DNA from 2 places in the Sphingomonas sp. 10B4 genome. Region 1 is predicted to be linked to the other one. Evidence: riboswitches for the same ligand, from Rfam matches in the RefSeq annotation. Region 1 holds a riboswitch; the other holds the start of a gene.

What was found. A riboswitch is a leader RNA that binds a small molecule or an ion and turns the genes downstream of it on or off. The one in region 1 is predicted to bind cobalamin.
Region 2: it holds a riboswitch for cobalamin, as region 1 does, so the genes downstream of both, QN347_RS13485 (TonB-dependent receptor plug domain-containing protein) here and cobW (cobalamin biosynthesis protein CobW) in region 1, are expected to answer to the same signal.

Annotation. Positions count from the first base shown of each region.
Region 1 is NZ_JASJVC010000001.1:64,785-69,810, reverse strand. Features, by position in the region: gene QN347_RS00290 (amidohydrolase family protein) at 1-517, shown strand, start outside; gene QN347_RS00285 (aldo/keto reductase) at 543-1,553, shown strand; cobalamin riboswitch at 1,653-1,880, shown strand; gene cobW (cobalamin biosynthesis protein CobW) at 2,049-3,086, shown strand; gene cobN (cobaltochelatase subunit CobN) at 3,094-5,026, shown strand, end outside.
Region 2 is NZ_JASJVC010000047.1:9,164-14,189, forward strand. Features, by position in the region: gene QN347_RS13475 (TonB-dependent receptor) at 1-1,714, shown strand, start outside; gene QN347_RS13480 (response regulator transcription factor) at 1,785-2,462, opposite strand; cobalamin riboswitch at 2,591-2,779, shown strand; gene QN347_RS13485 (TonB-dependent receptor plug domain-containing protein) at 2,916-4,910, shown strand; gene QN347_RS13490 (hypothetical protein) at 4,924-5,026, shown strand, end outside.

The DNA.
Region 1 (5,026 bases):
CTTCCTCAAGCGCCTCGTCGACGATGCGCCCAAGGACAAGTTCCTCGACATCGTACGGCGCATCGCCCCGCTCGGCTGGCACGTCGTCGTCTATTTCGAGGCGGACATTCTCGAGGAGTTAGAACCTTTCCTCGCCGCGATCCCGACGACGATCGTGGTCGATCACCTCGGCCGGCCCGACATCGCGCAGGGCCCCGGCGGCGCCGACATCACGCGCTTCGTGCAGCTGCTCGACGATCACCCCAACATCTGGACCAAGGTATCGGGCGCCGAGCGGCTGTCGCCGCAGGGCCCGCCGTTCGACGATTTCGTCGCGGTGATCCGCCCGGTGGTCGAGCGCTTCCCCGACCGCGTGCTGTGGGGCACCGACTGGCCGCACCCCAATATGGAGCATCGCATCCCCGACGACGGCACGCTGGTCGACGTCATCCCGCGAATCGCTCCGACTGCCGAGTTGCAGCGCAAGCTTCTGGTCGACAATCCGATGCGGCTGTATTGGCCCGAGGAATTGGGCTGACCCGCCCATTGCATTCGGAGCTGCCATGACCCTGCCGACCCGTTCGATCGGCCCGTTCACCGTCTCGGCGATCGGGCTTGGCTGCATGAACCTCAGCCATGCTTACGGCGTGCCACCGAGCGCAGAAGACGGCGCGCGCTTGCTCAACGCGGCGCTCGATCGCGGCTACACGCTGCTCGACACCGCGGCGCTTTATGGCGGCGGCGAGAATGAGCGGCTGATCGGGCGCGCGGTGATGCATCGCCGCGCCGAATTCACGCTGTCCTCGAAATGCGTGCTCGACTTGGTCGATGGTAAGCGCATCCTCGACGCAACGCCAGCCGCGATCACGCGCACGCTCGACGGCGCGCTGGGGCGGCTCGGGACCGACCATATCGACCTCTATTACATGCACCGCCTCGACCGGAAGGTGCCGATCGAGGAGTCGGTCGGCGCCTTGGTCCGCGCCAAGGAAGCGGGCAAGATCGGCGCAATCGGGCTGTCGGAAATGTCCGCGGAGACGATCCGCCGTGCGCACGCGGTCCATCCGATCGCGGCGGTGCAGTCCGAATATTCGCCCGCAGTGCGCAATCCCGAAGTCGCCGTGCTCGATGCCTGCGCCGAGCTCGACATCGCGCTCGTCGCTTTCTCGCCGGTGGCGCGCGGGCTGCTCGCGGGCGCGGTCCACGACGACAGCTATGCCGAGGGTGACATCCGCCGCCCCATGCCGCGCTTCGTCGAGCCGCTGCTGTCACAGAATCTGAAGACCGTGGCGGACTTCGACGCGCTTGCCGCGCAAGCGGGGCTGACGCCGGCGCAACTCGCGCTCGGCTGGGTGCTGGCGCAGCGGCCGTTCACCGTGCCGATTCCGGGGACGACCAGCTTGGCGCATCTCGCCGAAAATCTCGCCGCGGCAGAACGCCCGCTCGCCGCCGATCTGGTCGCTGCGGTCGACCGTCTGTTTCCGGCGGGGGCGCTCAAGGGCGCACGCTATCCCGCAGCGATGCAAGCGCAGATCGATACCGAAACCCTGCCGGGCGAAGAGCTCGCGGCCTAGGCAGGGCGTATCCCGGCGGCCGATGATCGCCGGCCGCGCGAATGACCGATTGGCAATCCGTCGCGCCGGAGCTACAACCATGATCGGGAAGCGTTTTCGCGTCCCGATGATCGCGCCGGTGCCCCGCGAGGGGCTTGAATGGGAATGCGGTGCGGGGTTCGCCCCAAATCCGCGGCTGTCCCTGCAACTGTGAGCGGTGAGCGACGGCGTCAGGCTCCACTCAGGAGCAGCCACTGGGATACCGCATCCAGCGATGCGCTCCTGGGAAGGCGATGCCCGAGCTTTGACCCGCAAGCCAGGAGACCTGCCGGCGATAAGGTCGCTCTTGCTTCGGCCCAGGGGATGGCTGCGGCACGGTTCTCCGTCTGAGCGACGAGCCTGTGTGGCTGGGGCCGCATCGGTGTGCGCTTGCGGGGGGCTTTCGGCGCCCATCGAAGGCGTGCGCCGACCGACATGAGGTCCCCGCCGGTCGTTGCCAGAGCCGTGGGAATCCCGATGTCCGATCTTACGAAAATCCCCGTTACCATCGTCACCGGCTTTCTCGGCGCGGGCAAGACGACGCTCATCAGCCATCTAATCCGCCAGTCGGGCGGTCGCCGGCTCGCGGTGATCGTCAACGAATTCGGCACGCTCGGCGTCGACGGCGATATCCTCCAGGGCTGTGCGATCCCCGATTGCCCAGCGGAGAATATCGTCGAGCTCGCCAATGGCTGCATCTGCTGCACCGTCGCCAACGATTTCATCCCGACCGTCGAGACTCTGCTCGCGCTCGACCCGCGACCCGACCATATCCTGATCGAAACCTCGGGGCTCGCTTTGCCAAAGCCGCTGCTCAAGGCGTTCGACTGGCCGGCGATCCGCTCGCGGATCACCGTCGACGGTGTCATCGCGCTCGCCGATGCCGAGGCGGTCGCCGCCGGACGCTTCGCCCCCGATCTCGCGGCACTCGATGCGCAGCGCGCCGCCGATCCCAGCATCGACCATGAAACCCCGCTGTCCGAAGTGTTCGAGGATCAGCTCGCCTGCGCCGATATGGTACTCCTCACCAAATGCGACTTGGCCGGTCCCGAGGGCATCGCTGCGGCGCGCGCGGTGATCGCCGCCGAGACGCCGCGCGCGCTGCCCGTGCTCGAACTGATCGACGGCGTCGTCGATCCGCGCATCGTGCTCGGCATCGGCGCGGCGGCGGAGGACGATATCGCCGCGCGCCCGTCGCATCACGATGGCGCGGACGAGCACGAGCATGACGATTTCGACAGCATCGTGCTCGACCTCGGCGAGATCGCCGCGCCCGATGACCTTGCCGCGCGGATCGAGACGCTCGGCGGCGGTGGCGAGGTGCTGCGCGTGAAGGGCTATGCCGCGGTGGCGGGCAAGCCGATGCGGCTGCTGGTCCAGGCGGTGGGCGCGCGCGTCCGCACGCATTACGACCGGCCGTGGCGGAGCGACGAACCCCGCGCCACGCGCCTGGTGGTGATCGCCGAGCGCGATCGGCTCGACCCCGCGGCAATCCGGGCGGCGCTGCAGGGCTGACGCCGCGATGCACGTCATCTTCCGCGAAACCCACGGGTTGGAGGAGAGCGCATCGCCGCGCGATCTGGGGCAGGACGCCGCCGATCTCGTGCTCTTGTCGTTTTCCGACAGCGATCTCGGCGCGTTCGCGGCCGGGTGGCGCAGCGCCGTGGCGGATGCGGGCGATGCCGCGCTGCCGAGCGTACGGCTCGCCAATCTCGCCGAGCTGACGCACCCGCTGTCGGTCGACACCTATGTCGAGCGCACCTTGGCGGGCGCGAAGGGCATCCTGATCCGGCTGATCGGCGGCGCGGCCTATTGGTCCTATGGGTTGCAACAGGTCGCGGCGCTGGCGCGGCGCGAGGGAATCGCGCTGGCGGTGATCCCGGCCGATGGACGCCGCGACGAACGGCTCGAGGCCGCGTCGACGGTGCCGGTCTCGACGCTGCATCGGATCGCGCAGCTGTGCGATATCGGCGGCGCGGCGGCGGCGCAGGCGGCGCTTGCGCAGTTCGCGCTGGCATCGGGCTGCTATGTGCGACCGCTTCACGGCGCGCGCGCTATCGCGCCGGTCGGGGGGTGGCAAGCCGGGCGCGGCATCGTCTGCCCCGCGGCGTTCGCGCTCACTGCGACGCGGCTGCGGATCCTGATCGTCTTCTACCGATCGTATCTCACCGCCGCCGATCTCGACCCGATCGCCGCGCTGCAAGCTGGGTTCGAGGCGCGCGGCTGCGACGTCCTTGCGCTGTTCGCGCCGTCGCTCAAGGACCCGGAAGCGAGCGGATGGATGCGGCGCTGGGTCGCGAGCCTCGCGCCTGCCGCGATCATCAATGCCACCGCGTTCTCAGCGCGCGATGAAACCGGCACCACGCCGCTCGATGGGGCGGGCGTGCCGGTGTTCCAGGTTGCGCTCGCCACATCGGATCGCGCGGCCTGGGCAGGCGCGCAGCGCGGGCTGTCGCCGGTTGATCTGGCGATGCATGTCGTGCTGCCCGAGGTCGATGGCCGCCTGTTCGCGGGCGTCGCGAGCTTCAAGGACGACGCGCCGTTCGATCCCGACCTGCAATTCGCGCGCCGCGAGCATCGTGCCGATCCCGCGCGGATCATCGCGATTGTGGCGCGGGTCCTTGGCTGGATCTCGCTCGCCCAGACTCCGGTGGGGGAGCGACGGCTCGCGATCGTCGTCTCGACCTATCCGGGCAAGACGCACCAGATGGCGCACGCGGTCGGCCTCGACGCGGTCGCCTCGGTCGCGGCGATGCTGGAGGATCTCGCTGGAGCCGGCTATGCGACCGGACCCGGCCCCGCCGATCTGCCCGTCCTGCTCGCGACGCGGACGCTCGACTGGCCGGTCGCGGAATATCGTGCGGCATTGCTCGGGTTGCCGGCGACGTTGCGCCAGGATCTCTTCGCCGCGTGGGGCGAGCCGGAGGGCGACCCTACCGTCAGCGAAGGCCAGTTTCGTTTTGCCGCCTATGCCAGCGGCGAGAGCATCGTCGCGCTGCAACCCGAACGCGGGCGTCCTGCAGTCCGGTCGGACGAATATCACGACCTGTCGCGCTGCCCGCGCCACGGGTACGTCGCCTTCTACCTCTGGCTGCAGGCGCGCGGCACGCACGCGCTGGTCCATGTCGGCGCGCACGGCACGCTCGAATGGCTGCCGGGCAAGGCGGTCGCGCTGTCGAACGCCTGCTGGCCCGAGGCGCTGACCGGCGCGCTGCCCGTGATCTACCCGTTCATCGTCAACGATCCGGGCGAAGCGGCGCAGGCCAAGCGCCGCATCGGCGCGGTGACGATCGGGCATGTCCCCCCCCCGCTCGAACGCAGCGGGAGCGGCGCCGGGCTTGGGCGGCTCGAGGTTTTGCTCGACGAATTCTCCAACGCCGACGGGCTCGATCCGCCGCGACGTGCGCGGCTGCGCGGCGACATCCGCGACGAGGCGCGCGCGCTCGGGCTCGACG
Region 2 (5,026 bases), on a different contig from region 1:
TTGCGGCGGCACGATCACCGCAGCGCAGTCGGCGGCCGGGCGCCCGATCTGCGTCGCGCCCAAGGCGCCGCTCGTCGGCGTCCATCCCGAGCGCCAGTACATCTCCGATGTCGGCGTCCCGCAGCAGCCGAGCGTCGACATCACGCACGGTTTCTCGGCCAATCTGAAGTACAAGCTCGCACCGTGGATCGAGCTGCGCTCGATCACCGCATGGCGCGGCGTCAAGACCGATCAGTGGGACAACTCCGGCGGCCCAGAGCGCAGCTCGTTCTCGCCGTTCGTCGTCAACACCGCGAACCCGACCGCGATCAACACGACCGGCACGTTCAGCCGCTACAGCCTCTCGTTCCTCAAGCAGAACCAGTTCAGCCAGGAATTCCAGGCGGTCGGCAGCGTACCGCAGTTCGACTATGTCGTCGGCGCGTATTACTACACCGAACAGGCGAGCGAATATGCCGCCACCCCACTGACCAACCAGTGGAACGCCGATGGCACCGCCTATACGATCCGCAGCCCGATCCCGGGCAATTCGAGCGCGATCACGGGGGCGAACTCGGGCCTTCAGCGCTATGATGCATCGTGCAACAACACGCTGGCGGCCACTGCACCGCAATTCGCCAACAGCTGCCAGTTCATCACGCGCGCCAGCGCCGCGACCGACCACAACTATTCGGTGTTCGGCAATCTGACCTTCTCGCCCGAGGCGCTCGGCAACGTGCTGCACATCACGGCAGGCGGTCGCTGGACCAAGGACGACCGTCACGGCAGCCTCTACGTCATCAACAACCGTACCGATCTTGCCGGTGCGACCGGCGTCGTTGCACCGTTCGGCTTCAAGAACAGCATCAGCCGCTTCGACCCGATGTTCAACATCGCGTTCGACGCGACGCGCGACATCCACTTCTACGCAAAATATGCGACCGGCTTCCGCGCCGGTGGTGCGAACGACCGCTCGCTGCAGTTCAACGCCTTCGGTCCGGAAGCGGTCAAGTCGTACGAAATCGGCGCCAAGGCCGACTTCTGGGATCACCGCGCGCGCCTCAACGTCGCGGGCTACATCATGGATCGTAGCAACACGCAGTTCGACTTCGACTATTTCGACACCAACGGCTCGAGCCCGACCAACGGCGCGCATATCGAGCAGACCACCAATGCCGGCAAATCGAAGATCCGCGGCGTCGAGATCGACCTGACGGTGAAGCCGATCCCGCAGCTGACGCTGACCGGTTCGTATGCCTACACCTATTGGAAGGCACCTTCGGCCGTGAACCCGCTGACGCCGGGTGCGCCGCCGCAGCAGCTCTACATCGTCTACACGCCGAAGAATGCGGCCTCCGCCGCGCTCGACTATGTGCTTCCGGTGAATATCGGGGATGCCAGCGTCCGTCTTCACCTCGACGGCAACTATTCGAGCAGCCAGTACAGCTTCCAGCTCGAGAGCACCAAGACCGACGCCAGCTTCGTGATGAACGGGCGCCTCGCGCTCGCCGACATCGCGGTGAACGACCATAACAAGGTCACCGTCTCGGTCTGGGCGCGCAACCTGCTCGACACGACCTACGTCTATCGTCGCTCGTCGGCGAACTCGACGCCGGTGCAGAACTACAGCGCGACCGGTGCGCTGATTTCGACCGCATACGGCGGCATCCTCGGCGACTATGGCAATTTCAACGCGCCGCGCACCTACGGCTTCGAACTCTCCGCCAAGTTCTGATCACTCGGCACTAGGCGGGAAGACCCGGTCCGAGCATTGCTCGGGCCGGGTTTTTCTTTGCCTGCGCGGTTCAACCGTGGTCGACCAGCATATAGCCGACGCCGCGGATCGTCTCGATCGGGTCTGGCTCGCCGGCAGCATTCAAATGCCCGCGCAAGCGCCGGATGTAGGATTCGACGACATTGGTCGCGGGTTCGCCGTCGTAGCGCCACACGTTGCGATAGAACATCGCGCGCGTGACGATCGCATTCTTGTTGCGGATCAGCTCGCACAGCATCTGGAACTCGAGCTTGGGCAAAGCCAGCACACGCCCGCCGCGTTGTGCGCGATACTTGATTTCGTTCACTTCGATGTCGCCCGCACGCATCACGCCGTGCCCCCCGCTGCGCGTCGCTCGCCGCAGGATCGCGCGCAACCGCGCCTCGATCTCGACCGCGGCGATCGGCTTGACGAGATAGTCGTCGGCGCCGGCATCGAGCCCGGCGAGCCGGTCGGGCAAATCGCCATGCACGCTCAGCAGCACGATCGGCAGATCGAGCCCGCGCTCGCGCAGCGTACGCGTGATCTCGACCCCGCCGACATAGGGCAGCACCAGTTCGAGCAGCACCGCGTCGAACGTTTCCTGCGTCGCCCGTGCGAGCGCGGTCCGGCCATCGCCGACGATCACGACCTCGTGCGACAGCGCGCCGAGATCGCTCGCGAGCTGGCGCGGCGCGCGCGCATCGTCATCGGCAATCAGGAGACGCACCGCTAGACTCCCGCTCGAGGGTTCGTTTCTGCCCAGCGACCATAACCGAACCGCGCCGCATTGCACGGGCGGCGTAGCGCGACCGCGCGAGCTGATCCAGATGATTGACCCGTTTCCGTCCCCCCGCTACGCGCCTTCCTGCGACAGGTTCCCCGGCGACGGGGATGAAAAGGGAACGGGAAAACCCCGGCTGCCCCTGCAACTGTAAGCGGCGAGTTGCCCGGCCATTTGCCATTGAGACCTTCGGGTCCTGAGAAGGCGGCCGGAACGACGGTGACCCGTGAGCCAGGAGACCTGCCCGTCGCAGTCGTCTTTCGACCGGCCAGGGTGCGCCGAGCGAACGGGGAAGACCCCGCGTGACGACATCGCCGACCTGCATCGTGCAGGCGGGATGGTTCGCGCCCTCCCCCTTGCGCGCTTCAGGTCTCCGACTGTCTACAAGCGGGGACTGCCATGAAACGATTCCACCCATCGACCTCGGGCCTGCTACTCGGCCTGCTGATCGCGACGCCGGCCTTCGCCGACACGCCGCCACGCCCCGACGATGCCCAGCAAGCGCCACGCCCCGATGCGGCGAGCGACATTCCGACCGACGCGAGCGCCGACATCGTCGTTACGGCGACACGCGTGCCGACCGCGATCGACCGCGTCGCAGCTTCGGTCACCGTGCTCGACAAGGCCGCGATCGACCGCAGCCAGGACATCGGCGTCACCGAAATCCTGGTCCGCACGCCCGGCGTCAGCATGTCGCGCAACGGCGGCTATGGTACCAATACCTCGCTGCGCATCCGCGGCGCCGAGACCGACCAGACCGTCGTCGTCATCGACGGGGTCAAGCTCAACGATCCCTCGTCGCCCGGCGGCGGCTACAATTTCGCCAACCTCTTCACCGGCGACGCGAGCCGGATCGAAGTGCTGCGCGGGCCGCAATCGATCCTGTGGGGCAGCCAGGCGATCGGCGGCGTCGTCAACATCGTCACCGCGCTGCCGCAAAAGCCGATCGAGGGGAGCTTCGACGTCGAGGCCGGATCGCGCGAGACGGTCAACGCGCGCGCAGCGATCGGCGGCAAGACCGGGCCGCTGACCTTCCGCATCGGCGCGCAGAGCTTCACCACCGCCGGCATCTCCGCCATCGCGCCGGCGTTCGGCGGCACCGAGACCGACGGCTATACCAACCAGAGCGTCACCGGACGCGCCGAACTCAAGCTCGCCGACGGGATCAGCGCCGACGTCCGCGGCTATTATGCGCGCGGCCGCGTCGAGCTCGATGGCTTTGCCGGCGATTCGGCGGACTTTTCGGTCGATACGCAATTCGTCGGCTATGCCGGGCTCAACGTCGATCTGTTCGGCGGGCGGCTGCGCAATCGCGTCGCCTATGGCTATACCGATATCCAGCGTGACAATTACAGCCCCGAGCTGCCGCAACCGCTGACCTTCGACGCGAACGGCCGCAACTCGCGGCTCGAATATCAAGGCAGCCTCGGCATCGCGACCGGCTGGGACGCGGTGTTCGGCGTCGAACACGAGGTTTCGCGCTTCCGCACCGTGTCGCCCGACGGCACGCTCGGCACGCCGATCCCGGCGCCCGACCGGGCACGCGCCGCACTGACCGGCGTCTATGCCAAGCTCACCGCGACGGTGGCCGACGGGCTGACGCTCAGCGGCGGGGTGCGCAACGACGATCATAGCCGCTTCGGCAGCAAGACGCTGTTCGAGGCGGGCGCGGTGTGGGCGCTGCGCAGCGGCACGACGCTGCGCGCGAGCTATGGCGAGGGCTTCAAGGCGCCAACGCTGTACCAGCTCTTCTCCGAATACGGGAACCAGACGCTCCGGCCCGAACAGGCCAAGGGCTGGGAAGCCGGCGTCGAACAGCGGCTGCTGGGTGGCGCACTGACGCTCGGCGGCAGCTATTTCGAGCGCCGCTCGACCAACCTGATCAATTTTGCCAGCTGCCCTGACGTTCCGACGACGGCGGTGTGCTTCCAGCCCGGCACGACGATTGCGCGCTTTGGCTATTACGCCAACGTGTCGCGCGCCTTCGCCCGCGGCGTCGAGGCGCAAGGCGCGCTGCGGCTCGGGCAGCGCCTGCTGATCGACGGCAATTACACCTATTCGCTCTCGGAAGACCGGTCACTGGGCGCGACCGATGGCCTGCAGCTCGCACGGCGCCCGCGCAATGCGGCGAACGGATCGGCGACCTATACGCTGCCGAGCGGTATTTCGGGCGGCGTTGCGGTCCGCTGGTCGGGCGAAACCTTCAACGACGCGGCGCACTTCACGCGGCTTGCCCCCTACACGCTGGTCGATTTGCGTGCCGAGCTGCCGGTCACCCAGCATGTCGCGCTGTTCGGGCGGATCGAGAACCTGTTCAATGCGCAGTATCAGACGATCTATCGCTACGGCACGCTTGGCCGCAGCGTCTATGCCGGCTTCCGTGGCCGGTTTTGAGGGGGAGATGCCGATGACCACCGACCTTCACGCGCGCCAAGCCGATCTGCTGTGGATCCTGCTCTTCACCATCGCGAGCACGCTCACCACGCTGATCTTCGCTTGCGCCACGCCCT